Regions from separate parts of the Shewanella bicestrii genome, predicted to be linked through region 2. Evidence: predicted binding sites of a transcription regulator. Region 2 holds the regulator's gene; each other region holds the start of a gene.
What was found. Region 2 encodes FliA, which starts transcription of late flagellar genes. Its sites were predicted from a motif close to CTAAAGNTNNNNNNNNNNNNGCCGATA; they were not measured.
Positions count from the first base shown of each region.

Region 1: the regulator FliA is predicted to act here: its motif matches at 3,144-3,170, upstream of CF168_RS09950 (VC2046/SO_2500 family protein).
Region 3: the regulator FliA is predicted to act here: its motif matches at 3,045-3,071, upstream of CF168_RS03185 (DUF5610 domain-containing protein).

Region 1 is NZ_CP022358.1:2,264,958-2,269,823, forward strand. Features, by position in the region: gene uvrB (excinuclease ABC subunit UvrB) at 1-142, shown strand, start outside; gene rrtA (rhombosortase) at 283-900, opposite strand; gene queC (7-cyano-7-deazaguanine synthase QueC) at 897-1,616, opposite strand; gene queE (7-carboxy-7-deazaguanine synthase QueE) at 1,805-2,473, shown strand; tRNA gene CF168_RS09935 (tRNA-Tyr) at 2,656-2,740, opposite strand; tRNA gene CF168_RS09940 (tRNA-Tyr) at 2,871-2,955, opposite strand; tRNA gene CF168_RS09945 (tRNA-Tyr) at 2,995-3,079, opposite strand; gene CF168_RS09950 (VC2046/SO_2500 family protein) at 3,205-3,693, shown strand; gene CF168_RS09955 (DUF406 family protein) at 3,932-4,219, shown strand; gene CF168_RS09960 (putative bifunctional diguanylate cyclase/phosphodiesterase) at 4,408-4,866, shown strand, end outside.
Region 2 is NZ_CP022358.1:3,242,883-3,247,748, forward strand. Features, by position in the region: gene CF168_RS14075 (chemotaxis protein CheA) at 1-611, opposite strand, end outside; gene CF168_RS14080 (protein phosphatase CheZ) at 627-1,364, opposite strand; gene cheY (chemotaxis response regulator CheY) at 1,378-1,761, opposite strand; gene CF168_RS14090 (RNA polymerase sigma factor FliA) at 1,809-2,522, opposite strand; gene CF168_RS14095 (MinD/ParA family protein) at 2,515-3,396, opposite strand; gene flhF (flagellar biosynthesis protein FlhF) at 3,401-4,777, opposite strand; gene flhA (flagellar biosynthesis protein FlhA) at 4,789-4,866, opposite strand, start outside.
Region 3 is NZ_CP022358.1:704,938-709,803, forward strand. Features, by position in the region: gene CF168_RS03160 (ABCB family ABC transporter ATP-binding protein/permease) at 1-108, shown strand, start outside; gene CF168_RS03165 (hypothetical protein) at 191-448, shown strand; gene CF168_RS03170 (hypothetical protein) at 489-695, opposite strand; gene CF168_RS03175 (FMN-binding glutamate synthase family protein) at 840-2,330, opposite strand; gene CF168_RS03180 (histidine phosphatase family protein) at 2,342-2,935, opposite strand; gene CF168_RS03185 (DUF5610 domain-containing protein) at 3,105-3,713, shown strand; gene CF168_RS03190 (ferredoxin--NADP reductase) at 3,843-4,592, shown strand; gene CF168_RS03195 (glutathione S-transferase) at 4,663-4,866, shown strand, end outside.

The DNA of each region.
Region 1 (4,866 bases), 980 kb from region 2:
ACCCGATGCGGCGCAGCTTAGCCATGATATCGACAAGCTCGAGAAGCAAATGCATGAACATGCGCGTAACTTGGAGTTTGAACAGGCGGCGGCCTTGCGCGATGAGGTGAAACGATTACGGGAGTTGCTGATCACAGCATAACAGAATCTAAGTCTTAGCTGAGGTAGACTCAGGACTTTGATGCTAATTAAACTGATCCCAAGCTTCTCTACCTAATAAAAAGCCGCCAATACAATAATGTAAGGCGGCTTTTTTGTATGGATTAATCAAACTTTGAGGTATTAGCGCTGCGTTTCCTTGGCGAATTTGCTTCGTTGGAATACCAACACCATAAGCGCGCAGACTAAGCCACAGATCAGGCCGACTAAATGCGCCTCAGTGGCCACGCGTGCACCAATCATTGCGGTCACATCATCACTGGCACCATAAAATTGTTCATGGCCGACTTTAACTATCACGCCGAGCAACAGCAGATAACCCGAGCGCATTTTGCGGCGTATATCCTGCACTGCACCAAAGGTGAATAGCCCGTGTAACATGCCACTCAGCCCCACATAACCTAATAACTGTGGATAGCCCAGATACAGGCCAATGCCTTCAAACAGACAGAGTAGGATAAACAGCGCGGTTAAGCCCTTGAGCCGGTAATGAAAGTGGTGCAAAAACAACACTACCCATAATCCTGCGAGGTTCATCAGCAGGTGCCAATGATTGGTATGCAGCAGATTGCCTGTGATCAGACGCCACCACTGGCCGTCACTGATAGCGCTGCGGCGATAGGCGAGCAGGTTATCTATGCTCGGGGTAAAAAGTCCCGCAATATACAAGAGCGCGCAGAGCAGACTGACGATAAACGCCAGCCAATAGGGGCCGAGTTTTTTGAACGTCACCAGTCTCACGCCTGCGGTTTACCCGTTTCTGTTGCCTTGTCGAGCGAGGCCATCACCTCTGCTTTATTTTGCAGGTAATCCTCTAGGCCTCGTTTGCGTAGATGGCAGGCTGGGCAGTCACCACAACCATCGCCGACAATGCCGTTATAACAGGTTAGGGTATGGTGGCGAACTAAATCGAGTTGCTGGTATTTATCGGCCAGCGCCCAGGTTTGGGCCTTGTTGAGCCACATTAATGGGGTGATGATCTCAAGCTTTTTATCCATGCCTTGCACCAGTGCCGATTCCATCGCGCGCACAAAGTCGTGGCGACAGTCGGGATAACCGGAAAAATCGGTTTCGCAAACACCGGTGATAATCGCCTCGGCCCCTAATTGATAGGCGTAGATCCCCGCCAAAGTCAAAAACAGGATATTGCGGCCGGGCACAAAGGTGTTGGGTAAGCCATTTTCCATTAATTCGTGGGATACGGGGATCGCATCTCGGGTGAGGGCAGAAATCGCTAACTCATTGAGTAAGCTTACATCCATCACTTTATGGCTAGTGATCTTTAAGCGCTTGGCGAGGAATTTAGCAACTTCAATTTCTTCACGGTGACGCTGACCATAATCGAAGGTGATCCCGTGGACTTCATCAAACTGAGTTAAGGCTTGAATAAGACAAGTCGTTGAGTCTTGTCCGCCACTGAAAACCACTACCACCTTTGAAACTGATGCTGCTGACATAGGATCCACTTAAATTGACACATAAAATAGGGCGTAAGTGTAACTCAGGCGCTAGGGGTTGCAAACTCTTTGCTGGCGCGTGGCGACGGGGATGCGGTACTTGGTATCACAATGGCTGAGGCGGTAAAAACTTGCAGCTGCAGCTAAAATCCTCTATAAATGCCGCCCCAGAAAAACGGAACGCTAGCATGAATTACCCAGTCAACGAAGTCTTTGAAACCATTCAAGGTGAAGGTGTCTTTACCGGAGTGCCCGCCATTTTTGTGCGTTTACAGGGTTGCCCTGTGGGATGTGCTTGGTGTGATACGAAACAGACTTGGGATCTGCTTGAGGAAAATAAGGTGTCACCCGAACAAGTGATCACCGTCGATGGCTCCGTGGGGCGCTGGGCGAATCATACGGCGCAGAGTCTTATTGAGGCGTTCAACGCTAAGGGATACACGGCGCGCCATGTGGTGATCACAGGTGGTGAGCCTTGTATGTACGATCTGAATGAACTAACTCACGCGCTTCATGCTGCCGGTTTTGCTACTCAAATCGAGACCAGTGGCACCTTTGAGGTGAAGTGCGATGCTGATACTTGGGTAACTGTCTCGCCCAAGATCAATATGAAAGGTGGTTATAAGGTGTTAGCGCAGGCCTTGATCCGCGCCAACGAGATTAAGCACCCGATAGCGACCGAAAATCATATCGACGAACTCGATGAGTTACTCAAAGGGATTGATGTGTCATCGAAAACGATTTGTCTGCAACCGATCAGCCAAAAACCAAGGGCGACGGAATTAGCCATGAAGGTGTGTATTGCCCGCAACTGGCGCTTATCGATTCAGACCCATAAGTACTTGAATATCGATTAATCGCCCACTTAGCGCTATGCACACTTCTTGAACGCTCCGAATGGGGCGTTTTTTATCAGCAAAATCTATAGATTAAAGACAATCGTTTTAACTAAGCGATAAAAAATAAGTTTGGATAAGCTGGAGTGTTAGAAAGAAAACTTGGGGAATAAAGCGATACAAAGAGTGATATGAGAAAGAAGTGGTGGAGGGAGAAGGATTCGAACCTTCGAAGGCGGAGCCGTCAGATTTACAGTCTGATCCCTTTGGCCACTCGGGAACCCCTCCACATATTTTCTTCAACTTTTAAGTCTGACTCATCGAGTCTTATTTAAAAGTTATCTTAAATCTTGGCCGGATTTAAGGGTAAAGCAAGTGTACAGCAGACTAACTATTGACGAACCACATAAGATAAAAGTGGTGGAGGGAGAAGGATTCGAACCTTCGAAGGCGGAGCCGTCAGATTTACAGTCTGATCCCTTTGGCCACTCGGGAACCCCTCCACGAGTATCTTTTATAGCATCGCTAATTGTTAGTGCAAATGGTGGAGGGAGAAGGATTCGAACCTTCGAAGGCGGAGCCGTCAGATTTACAGTCTGATCCCTTTGGCCACTCGGGAACCCCTCCTCAATTGCGGCCGCCATAGTAGTCAGAAACGTTTGGCATGTAAAGTCTAAATATGAAAATTTTCCTAAAGTTCTGGTTCAACTGGTCGATTAACTAACAACGAGTTGTTTTAATGATGTTTTTTTATGCAGATCGATGTTCCTTTAATCAACGAAGCCCAAATTGGCTCCCGCTTAAATGCGGCAATCGAACACAACAGGCGAGGAGAGTTCGCCCTGTTGCTGTCGCTATTGTCTGCAGACGCGAGGGACATGGCGCAGTTTCAATGGCAAAAAGAGCTCGATAATGCAGAAAAATTACAACGTCAGTTTGAGTTACCCCCAAAGCAAGCGCTTGTGGCGGATTTATCGACGGATAACAAGGTTACCGACAACAGTGCTGTTTTTGCTGAGCAAGGGGCGAGGGCGTTTCAACTGCAACAGGCATTGCGCCCAGAGGCATTAGTGATCCGCGGTGGTGAGCCTATCGCGATGGCCGAAGCCTTAAGCAATTGCGATCTCACCACACGTCTGCGCCAACGTGGCCAGTTGCCATCCCCGAAAATGGACGTCATGCATTTTGCCGATCAACTGGCGATTCAACGTAACTTAGTGCCGTTATTGGCCAGCGCCTAACGAGTATGTCGTCTTGCCTCCAAGTCGCTATCGGGCGGTTAAGCAAGATGCTGTCTTTAAAAGCACAGGTTGGGATTAAAGGAACTTGTTGGCCAAATAGCCGTCAACTGTGTCGATGCACAATAATAAGCGTGAGCTAAAGCTGAGTCTCTGCCGCCACTGTTACCTATAATAAGGCGTTAATGATGCTGGTTTAAGTTGATGCATCACCCTTACAGCGATTAGAGAGGAAAAACAGATGAAAGGTATCATTGCAGGACAAGCGGCTACCGTAAACGACACTTGCACCGATTGCGGCAGTTTTGTGGATATTGGCGCTGTGATTGACGAGCAGGATACAGTGCTGGAGTTATCCTTCGCGGGTGCAGAGGCTGAGGTCGAAGCGACTAAGATGTTGGAGCGGGCTCAAGCGCGTTTTAGCCAAACCCAAGGGAATATTGTGCATGATGAAGCGGGTGTTACCCTCAAGCTGGTCTTCGATGTGAGTGTCGAGAAAATGATTTTCCAATTAGAGAATGGCCTATGATGCAAGCGACCGTGAAGTCCGTTAGCGTTAATTTGTAATAAAGTGTGGCCGATGTTGCTGTTTTAAATGTAGATAGTGTAATCTGCATCAACAAAAATAAAGATAAATAGGCTCTATTAACACGCTTCTTTAGTGTGTTAGTCGCAGCAGTACCGTTTTACCCAACACGAAGTTTTGTAGGAATCAGAGTGAAGCGACGTCAGCATCAGCATTTATTAGAGTCTTTAGTGCATTCCACGGCTAAACAGCAGGGTGATTTTACTAAGACCGCAGAGTTAGCCACTGAGCTACTTTGCCAAAATTTAGCCGTTTCTCTGGTGTCGGTTTGGATTTTTTCCGCCGACCAATCGAGCCAATCCCTAGTGGCGCAATTTGGCGCTATGCCCCTACAAGACACTCATCGTCCTTCGCAGTTGCAGACGCTGCCACGCTATTTAGATGAACTCAAAAATCATCGCCATATCGATGCGAGTAATACGCTTATCGATCCGCGTTTGACAGAGTTAGTCGATAACTATTTTATCCCTCGGCAAATTTTATCTAGCCTCGAGATTGGCATTCGCATTAATGGCCATCTCGAAGGGGTGCTTTGCCTCGAGCGAGCGCAACTGACTCACCATTGGCACGACAGCGAAATTCACCTTGCC
Region 2 (4,866 bases):
CCGGGACCTTTTCCGGCGCCGTGCAGCGCATCGAGTAATGCTTCAAACTCCGCTTCATCGATTTCATCGATACTGGAATCTGAAAGCTCTGATTTCTCAATCGGCATGTCTTCAACAGCGGCAACTTCAAACACAGTTTCTATGACAGGTTCGGGCTCAGGTTCTGGTTCAGGCAATGGTTCAACTTCGGCACTGCTTTGACCCGATTCGGAAGGAAGCGGCTCACCGGAGCTGAGCATTTTCAATTTAGCCAATAATGCAGGATCTGCTGGGTCTTGTTGCTCGCCTTGTTGGGTTTGAGCAAACATAGTGTTAATCGCATCGACAGCCTGAAGAATGATGTCCATTAACTCGGCGGAGACACTGCGCTTGCCTGTGCGTAATAAATCGAAGGTGTTCTCTGCTTCGTGACAGACATCCACCATGGGAGTGAGACTAAGGAAACCCGCACCGCCCTTTACAGTATGAAACCCCCTGAAAATGGCATTTAGCAAGTTAGTATCATCAGGATTGTTTTCAAGCGCGACCAGCTGCTCTTGCAGCAACTCAAGAATTTCGCCCGCTTCAATTAAAAAGTCCTGGAGTATCTCTTCATCTACATCAAAGGCCATCAAATTGACTCCCAGTTAGAAACCCAGACTCGACAGCAGATCATCGACTTCATCTTGACCGGTAACGACGTCTTGACGAAGCTCGGCATTCATTATCGGTCCTTCAGCTTCAATATTATTTTTCTGAGTAATCTGACTCTCAATCACGGGTTGCTCACCAAATACTGTCAGCATAGACACCAGATTACTTTCAACTTCCATCACTAGATCGATCACCCGCCGGATCATTTGTCCAGTCAGGTCCTGAAAATCCTGCGCCATCAAAATCTGGTTGAGCAATTCGCGTAAGCGATTGGAATCCAATTCGCTACGTGACATCAAATGCTGCACATTGTGGCAAAGCGCTTTAAAATCGCTCAGAGCGATTTCACGGCGCATCAATTTGTCCCAAGAAGGCATCACTTGTTGAATATTCGCCGTTAATGCATTCGCGAGCGGCAAGCACTCTTCTACCGCATCCATGGTTTTATTCGCTGCTTGCTCGGTCATGTCAATGACATAACTTAGCCGTTCCTTAGCATCGGGAATTTCGGTATTCGCAAGTTCAACCAAACGATTATCAACTTGGAAATCCATTAATGCGCTGTGAAGTTGCCTTGTAAGTTTACCAACTTCATCAAAGAGCTCCCGTTGAAGTGGAGCCGCGAGTTCCCTAAATAAATCATCTGCTTGAGCTTGTTCATTCGCGCTTAATAGTTCAACTAAACGCTGAGCCTTCTCGAGCGTAATGAGCCCTGATGTTTGTGACTTCATAGCTCATCCCTGCTTAAGCGAGTCGTTCGAATATTTTATCTAACTTCTCTTTAAGTGTTGCTGCGGTAAAAGGTTTAACCACATAGCCGTTAACACCGGCTTGTGCGGCAGCAATAATTTGTTCACGTTTTGCTTCAGCGGTAACCATTAATACGGGTAAATGCTTAAGGGAATCGTCAGCCCGAATAGCCTTCAGCAAATCAATACCCTGCATTCCTGGCATGTTCCAGTCTGTCACGACAAAATCAAAGTCGCCCTTTTGTAACATAGGCAGCGCAGTTGAGCCGTCGTCTGCTTCTTGGGTATTGTTAAAGCCCAAGTCTCGCAACAAGTTCTTGATGATACGTCTCATTGTCGAAAAGTCATCAACGATGAGAATCTTCATATTCTTGTCCAAGGTTTCCTCCGGTGAGCCGACATTCTGTGCTCAATAAATAATTATACTTATGTCCAATGCTTGAGTTTGCCTTTGAGCCGCAACATTGCCTGACTTAATATCTGGCTAACTCGCGATTCACTTACCTCAAGAATGGCGCCAATTTCTTTTAAATTCAATGCTTCATCGTAGTATAACGATAGCACTAGCGCATCTCTTTCGGGCAATAATTTTATCGCCTCAACTAGTGCTGAATGAAACTGGGTTTCTGCTAACGCTTCATATGTACCATCACTGACATTATCGCTCGAAGTGAGTATATCCTGCGATACGCCTAAGTCTTCTATCCCTATGATTTTACCAACAGAAACATCGTTAAGAATATGATGGTACTCATCGAGCGTCATATCAAGTTTTTCTGCAATTTCTGTGTCGCGTGCATCACGACCCAACACTTGCTCTAACTCATCAATGGCTTGAGCTACTCGACGATTATTTCGATGAACAGAACGGGGAACCCAGTCGCCACGACGGATCTCATCCAACATGGCGCCACGGATCCGTATGCCGGCGAAGGTTTCAAACTTTGCACCTTTGCCACCATCAAACTTGGATGATGCTTCTAATAACCCCATCATCCCCGCTTGAAGCAAGTCATCGAGCTGCACTGAGGCAGGTAATCTGGCGAGCAAGTGATGTGCAATTCTTTTAACCAACGGTGCATACTGTTCAACGATTGACGTTTTACTGTCTAAACAAGTATACGCTGCGGCTTTATTCACTCGTTTTTTCCTCTTGAAAATCTGGTCGCTGAACTAAACGCTCAACGAAAAACTCCAAATGCCCACCAGGTTGCTGTGGTACTGGCCAGCTCATGATTTTATTCGCTAAGCCATGGTACGCAATCGCAGCAGGAGACTTAGGATAAGCCTCAACCACTAACTTTTGTTTACGCACTGATTTGCGAAGGTTTTCATCAAACGGAATGGTCGCAACCAGTTCGAGTGCCACGTCCAAGAATCTGTCGGTCACTTTACTGAGTTTAGCAAACAATTCCATACCTTCGCGCAAACTGCGCACCATATTAGCAACAATTTTAAAGCGGAAAACGCCGTGTTCACGGCTGAGAATTTTGATTAACGCATAGGCGTCAGTGATAGAAGTTGGCTCGTCACAAACAACCACCAACACATCCTGTGAGGCACGGGAGAAACTGAGTACCATGTCAGAAATCCCCGCGGCAGTATCCACGATGAGGATATCAAACTGGGTACGCATCTCACTAAAAGCACGAATTAAGCCCGCATGTTGCGCAGGGCTCAACTCTACCATGCCTTGAGTTCCTGAGGTCGCAGGGACAATGCCTATGCCCTTAGGTCCTCGGACGATAATATCATCCAGCTCAGCATCGCCAGAGAGTACGTGGGAAAGGTTACGTTCAGCACGGATCCCTAACATGACATCGACGTTTGCTAAGCCTAAGTCGGCATCAAGCACTAAGACACGCTTGCCCTTTTCGGCTAATGCTACTGCGGTATTGATAGACACGCTGGTTTTACCCACGCCACCTTTACCACCCGTAACCGCGATTACTTTCACTTTTTCGTTATAGGGTTGATTCATCATACGTAAACCACTTGCTTGATCCAGGGTCATAACTCTACTCAAATGCACAGGTCATATTATCTGACCACGCTGTGTCTGGTAACGATTGTTGTTCAGTGTTTTCTAAGGCCGCTAACGCCTGCTCTGCGAGCAATAAAGTATCGGCAACTTTCATATCTTCGGGCACTCGCTGCCCATCCGTAACATAACTTAATGGCAACCCACTTTGGATCAACACACTTAATGCACCCGCTAACGACACGGACTCATCGAGCTTGGTGAGTACAACACCAGATAATGGAATGCGTTTAAAGTGATTTACAGCATCCTGTAGCACACGGCGCTGTCCTGTGGCAGACAGTACCAGATAACTGCGGATAGGTATTCTGCTATTTGCAGTTAAATTATCAAGTTGCTGGTAAAGCCGCATATCTCGTTGGCCCATTCCTGCGGTATCTATCAATACTAGCTTGCGATTTCTGAACTGATACAGTATTTGCTCTAGCTCAGCAAGATCATGGGCTTGCTTAACTGGGCATCCCATAATTTTGCCATAGGTGGCCAATTGCTCATAAGCGCCAATACGATAATGATCTGTCGTGATCAAGGCGACTTGATCCGCACCATGATGGGCAGCGAAACGAGCCGCTAATTTGGCTAAGGAAGTGGTTTTGCCTACACCCGTTGGGCCAACCAGCGCCACAACACCACCTTGCTTAACGATATCATCACCTTGATTATCAAGCATATTCGCTAGACTTTGTGGCAAGGCACGAACTAATTCTGCCGGGGTATAGTGTTGACTAAGCGCCGCTAACTTGTTCGCGACCGCAGGCGAAAACTCCGCTTCCAGTAACTTTGACTCCAGCATGGCACCCACAGGATCGATACGCTTTTTGTGTTCAGTCATCAGCGCAGACACTTGATGAGTAAGCAAATTGCGTAAGGATGCTAACTCATCACGCATCGCTTCAATATCCGCATTTTGCTTCTGTGAAACCTGCGGCTTCTTATCGAAAGTCTGTCCCATATCTCGGCGTTCAGCTTTTGGCACTGCAGGAGCTTGTAGACCTTGTGCCCACGCAGGCAATTCGGCGTCTTGCTGTTGATGGGTGAGCTGTTGGTTTAAACGGCTTTGTTGCTTCTCGAGCAATGCTTGGAGAGAGTCTGCTGGCGCCGAGGGTTTTAACTTAGTTTCAGCGCGAATCGGCGCTTTAGCACCGAGCGACACTAAGTCATCACTCACATCCATAAAAGTCGGTGCAGCGGCAGGCGCCTTCGCTTTGGGCTCGTCATAGTCAACGGCGGCCACAATCTCAATGCCGCCATTTACCTTTTTATTCGACATAATCACGGCATCGGAGCCGAGCGTGTCCTTCACTTGGGCCAGTGCAGCACGCATGTCTTTGGCAAAAAAACGTTTAATCTTCACTTATGCGTCCTCTACTGGCCGACGGCAGACACTATGCGTATTTGCTTTTCATCGGGGATTTCTTGGTAAGAAATCACTCTGAGATTAGG
Region 3 (4,866 bases), 2.3 Mb from region 2:
GAAATTGTCGAGCAGGGGAATCATCAGTCTTTACTGGCTCAGGATGGTTTATACGCTAAGTTGTGGCGCATACAAAATGAGCAACAGCAGCTTTCGGTAGAAGTGTAACAGCGTTGGGACAATTCAGTTTTTATTCAGGTTCGGCTCTCTATACTCAAATCCAAGCAAATAATGATAAGAGGTGCTTGGCATGGAAAATATGGCATTAAGAGTCAATATTGAAGGCAGAGAAGAGAAAGTAAGCACAGACTGGTTTGCGATTATGGCAACCCTTAAAAAACGCGGTGTGGATTATGATTCGCTACAACGCATTCACGCAGAGTTAAATGCAGGCCTTAAAGTGACCACAAGACGTTTAACTCTGGCAAAATTGAATCAAGAACTTGAATTAGCTGGGATTATCCGTAAAACCAATGAATATAATGCAGATATTCGTGGTGGGTATTAGAGAGTATCACTGCTGAAACAAAACAAGGGAATATAAGAAATTATATTCCCTTTGGTTTTTCTGCCTTCCAACCTTCACACAACAGATTGAATTTGGTGGTCGATTCGTCGATTCGCGTGAGCCGAATGACTTGGCCTTCACGAAAACACACTAGTTCGCCTTCGATCTCGGTCAAGCGATTACAGCTCTTACAGCTTGTGCTGGCAGTCTTACTGTCTGGCATATGGCTTACAAAGCTTGCTTTCACAGTGTTTCCTTAACTTAATATGCAGTTGTTTAATCTCATGCGTGCATCACGGATCTTACCCCTTTTGTGATACGCATTCAAATTACCTCTTGCTAAATTAACTTTAGACGAAAGTCGTACAAAATGCATACAGAGCTAGGTTACTTATTGATTGATATGGGAATAGTACTTATCCAATGAAACCGACAAACCGCTCTCGAGCACAATCCTCACATGGGATGGCTTGAGTTGTCTTGGCTCTGTCACCCCGCAGGAGTGGGCTATCAAGGCTAAATCGTGGTGTAGGTTATGGTTATAGTTGGCAACACGCGTCGATTTATCTCTAGGATCAAGACCTTGCTGGAGTTTCTTGTTGTGAGTCGTGATACCCGTCGGACAGGTATCTTTGTTGCATTGCAGCGCTTGAATACATCCGAGGGCAAACATATTGCCACGGGCAGAGGCGATAAAGTCTGCACCTAAGGCGAGCGCCCAAGCCACCCTCGATGGCACTATGAGCTTGCCCGAGGCGATTACTTTAATGCGTTTACGTAGCCCACGCTGAATTAAGATATTCACCAGTATGGGCAGGCTTTCCTTGAGTGGCAGTCCCACATAATCCATTAAGGGTTGAGGGGCGGCGCCCGTGCCGCCATCGGCACTGTCTAAGGTAAAAAAGTCCGGGGCGGATGCTTCGCCACGGCGCTCAATTTCATCGCAAAAATCTTCAAGCCACTGCACGTCTCCAAGTACGGCCTTAATGCCTGTGGGTTTACCAGTGACCTCACGCACTCTGGCAATCATATCCAGAATGTCAGCCACATTTTTAAACTCGATATGACCATTGGGGCTTATGGAATCATGGCCCTGCGGGATACCGCGAATTTTGGCGATCTCCTCGGTGACTTTGACTCCCGGCAAGATACCGCCCTTGCCTGGTTTGGCGCCTTGGCTCATTTTGATTTCAAACATTTTAACTTCAGGGTGTGCGGCGATCTCTTTGAGCTTGTCATCGTCTAAATGGCCATGCTCATTACGTACACCGTATTTAGCGGTACCAATTTGAAAGACTAAGTCGCAGCCGCCTTTTAAATGGTAAGGGCTTAAGCCACCTTCACCGGTATTTAACCAACATCCCGCCTGCGCTGCGCCGTGGGATAAGGCGGTGACGGCAGGGCGTGATAGGGCGCCGAAGCTCATGGCGGAGATATGGCAAATAGCCTTAGTGGTGTAGGGCTCACGGCAATGGGGGCCAATGGTTTGAGGCAGAATTGGAGTGATATCTTCATCTTGAGTAGGAAAGGCGGTATTCATAAACATGATGGCGCCCGTGCTGTCTAGCGGGCGTGTCGACCCAAAGGCGATGGTTCTGTCGACGTTTTTCGCGGCGCGATATACCCAGCTCCGCTCGGCGCGGTTAAAGGGTAATTCTTCCCTGTCCTGTGCGAAAAAGTATTGTCTAAAAAACTCACCTTGTTTCTCAAATAAATACCGAAAGCGACCTATCACAGGGTAGTTGTGGCGCACGGCCTGCTTGGTTTGTAGCTTGTCGGCGATGTACATATAGACGACAGCGAGGGCGCCTAAGCCAATGAGAATTAAAAAGAGTCCTGAGAAGAGATCCAGTCCCCACATAAACCAATTGAGTTCTTGCATCTTGTTATCCTCTATTCGTGTCCATAACGGGTGGAGATAAGGCTCGCTGGCTGTCCATCATGGATGGAGAGTAAAAACAGCTGACTGTAATCATCTTCTGCGATGGTGGGGATTTCTGGGCCGCCAAGGGCCTTGATGATCAGTGGGACGGTATTGGAATGCCCCGCGATTAAGCTGTTACCTTTAACGGCATGTACTTGTTCAACAATTTGCTGGATATGGGCTTCGAGTGGTTTTTCTGCCGCAACCACGGTAATGGGTAAATGTCGCTCCGTAGACATAGGCAATAAGGTTTGCTGGGTTCTTTGATATTGGGTCGCGATCAGTTGCGAGATCTGCGTCCTTTGCAAGGCGCTAACCAGCGCGAGGGCACGTGCATGGCCATCATCTGAAAGTGTAGGATCGCCTGCTGGAGCGTCGGCTTTTTCGGCGTGTCTCACCAAAATAATCAATCGATTATCGGCAAAAGCTTGATTGATAGGGCAGAGTCCAATGCTGGTAAAGAGTAACAGGCCTAACAGCAGAGTGTGCAATAGCCGAAGGGCATTGAAGCTGGTGATGCGCAAGGAGTGGCTGACCACTGTTAACCATTGGAAAATTGCCATGCCGTATATCCTTATCTAATGGGCGTATGCAAGTGTGACACTGAGGCGAGTAGATTCATCATGGGGATCATTGCCTTAGGTTGTGATGGTACTGCAATTTATAAAATTACTAAAGTTGCTCAATTTTTGGTCGATAATAAAGTCATCCCAAATTGAATGGATTAGCATCATGGAAATCAACAACCCTGCACAGGTACAGACGCCTTCAACGCCCCATAAGAAGTATGCTGACAATGCCGCTGCTAATAGTGATAAAGCGAAAAATGTGGAAGCGCCCGGCAAACAAACTGCGCAGCAAACGAGTAAGCAGTTAATGAATCAGGCGATTCTGTCGGCGCAGGAAGATGTGAGTCTAAAATCCGGTGATCAATCCATGACTTTGCTTTATCGCGCGGCAATTGAAGCGATAAACAAAGAGTTAGCTCCTTCGATGGGCGAAAATGCGATTCAAACCGCCTACGATAATAATGTCGATACTTCCCCCGAGGCGACGGCCGATAGGATTGTGAGTTTTGCGACGCAATTTTTTAGCATTCACCAACAGCAAAATTCGAATATGAGTCTAAATGATCAGCTTGACAGTTTTATGAGCATCATAGGTGGCGCTATCGATAATGGCTTTAAGGAGGCGCGGGATATTTTGTCCGGCCTTAAAGTGCTGCAAGGGGATATCGCCGATGGCGTCGATAAAACCTATGGATTAGTGCAAGAGGGATTGCAGGCCTTCCGAGATAGCTTCAATAAGAAACCTGATGAGACACAAACGGCTAGCGCATAATGTCCCGCGCTTAGCACTCAATGTTGTTGCCATTTCCCTTGTCTTAAGCCCCTTGCAATAAGGGGTTTTTGTTGCGCAGAGAACAGTCTATGCTAGGGGTCTATTTAACGTTTTGCTTGAGGGCGAGTTATGTGGACTAGGGGACGTGTTATTGAACGTATTGATTGGAGTGATAAATTATTTTCGCTGCGGATAGCGGCCGAACTGGCGCCCTTTATTCCGGGTCAATTTATTAAACTCAGTCAGCTGCAAGATGATAAGCGTGTCGCTAGAGCCTATTCCCTGGTTAATTCCCCCGATAAACCCTATGCCGAAATCTTGGCTGTCGCCGTAGAAGATGGCCAGTTATCCCCACAATTACAAAATCTTGCTATCGGGGATGAAATCGAGATCACTCCCACAGCCACAGGCTTTATGACTTTAGATGAGATCCCTAAGGGTGCAGGGCAAGGCCGTCACTTATGGTTGTTAGCCACGGGCACGGCCGTGGGGCCATTTTTATCTATGCTCGATACGCCAGAGCCTTGGCAGCGTTTCGAAAAAGTCGTACTCGTCTATGGTGTCCGCGAAGCTAAAGATTTAGCTTACCTCGATAAATTAAAGGCTTATTCGGTGCAATATCCTGATCAGTTTATCCTGTGTTTAACCGTCACCCGTGAAAAGCTTGACGATGCACTGCAATGCCGTATCCCCGATGGCTTAGTCTCGGGGGAGATTGAGGCTAAAGTCGGTTTAGCGCTCAGCGCGGCGGATTCGCAGGTGATGATTTGTGGTAATCCGGGGATGATCAGTGGCGCGCAGGCCGCGTTGCTCGACAAGGGACTCGCGAAGAATTTACGCCGCGCTCCGGGACAAATTACCGTCGAGAAGTATTGGTAATCGGTTGAGTGTTAATGACAAATAATTAGTCTTAATCGTTTTAATGTCAGTCATATAGAAGGATTTTTTGATGAAGTTGCTCTGCTCCCTCGCTTCACCCTATGCTCGCTGTGTTCGCACATTAATCCGTTATTTAGGGATTAAGGATATCGAAGAAGTCTTAGTCAATCCGATGGAAAACACCGCCGAGCTGCTCGATGTTAACCCGCTTGGGCAGATCCCTTGCCTCATCACCAACGATGGTGTACCTATCTTCGATAGCGAAGTGATTATG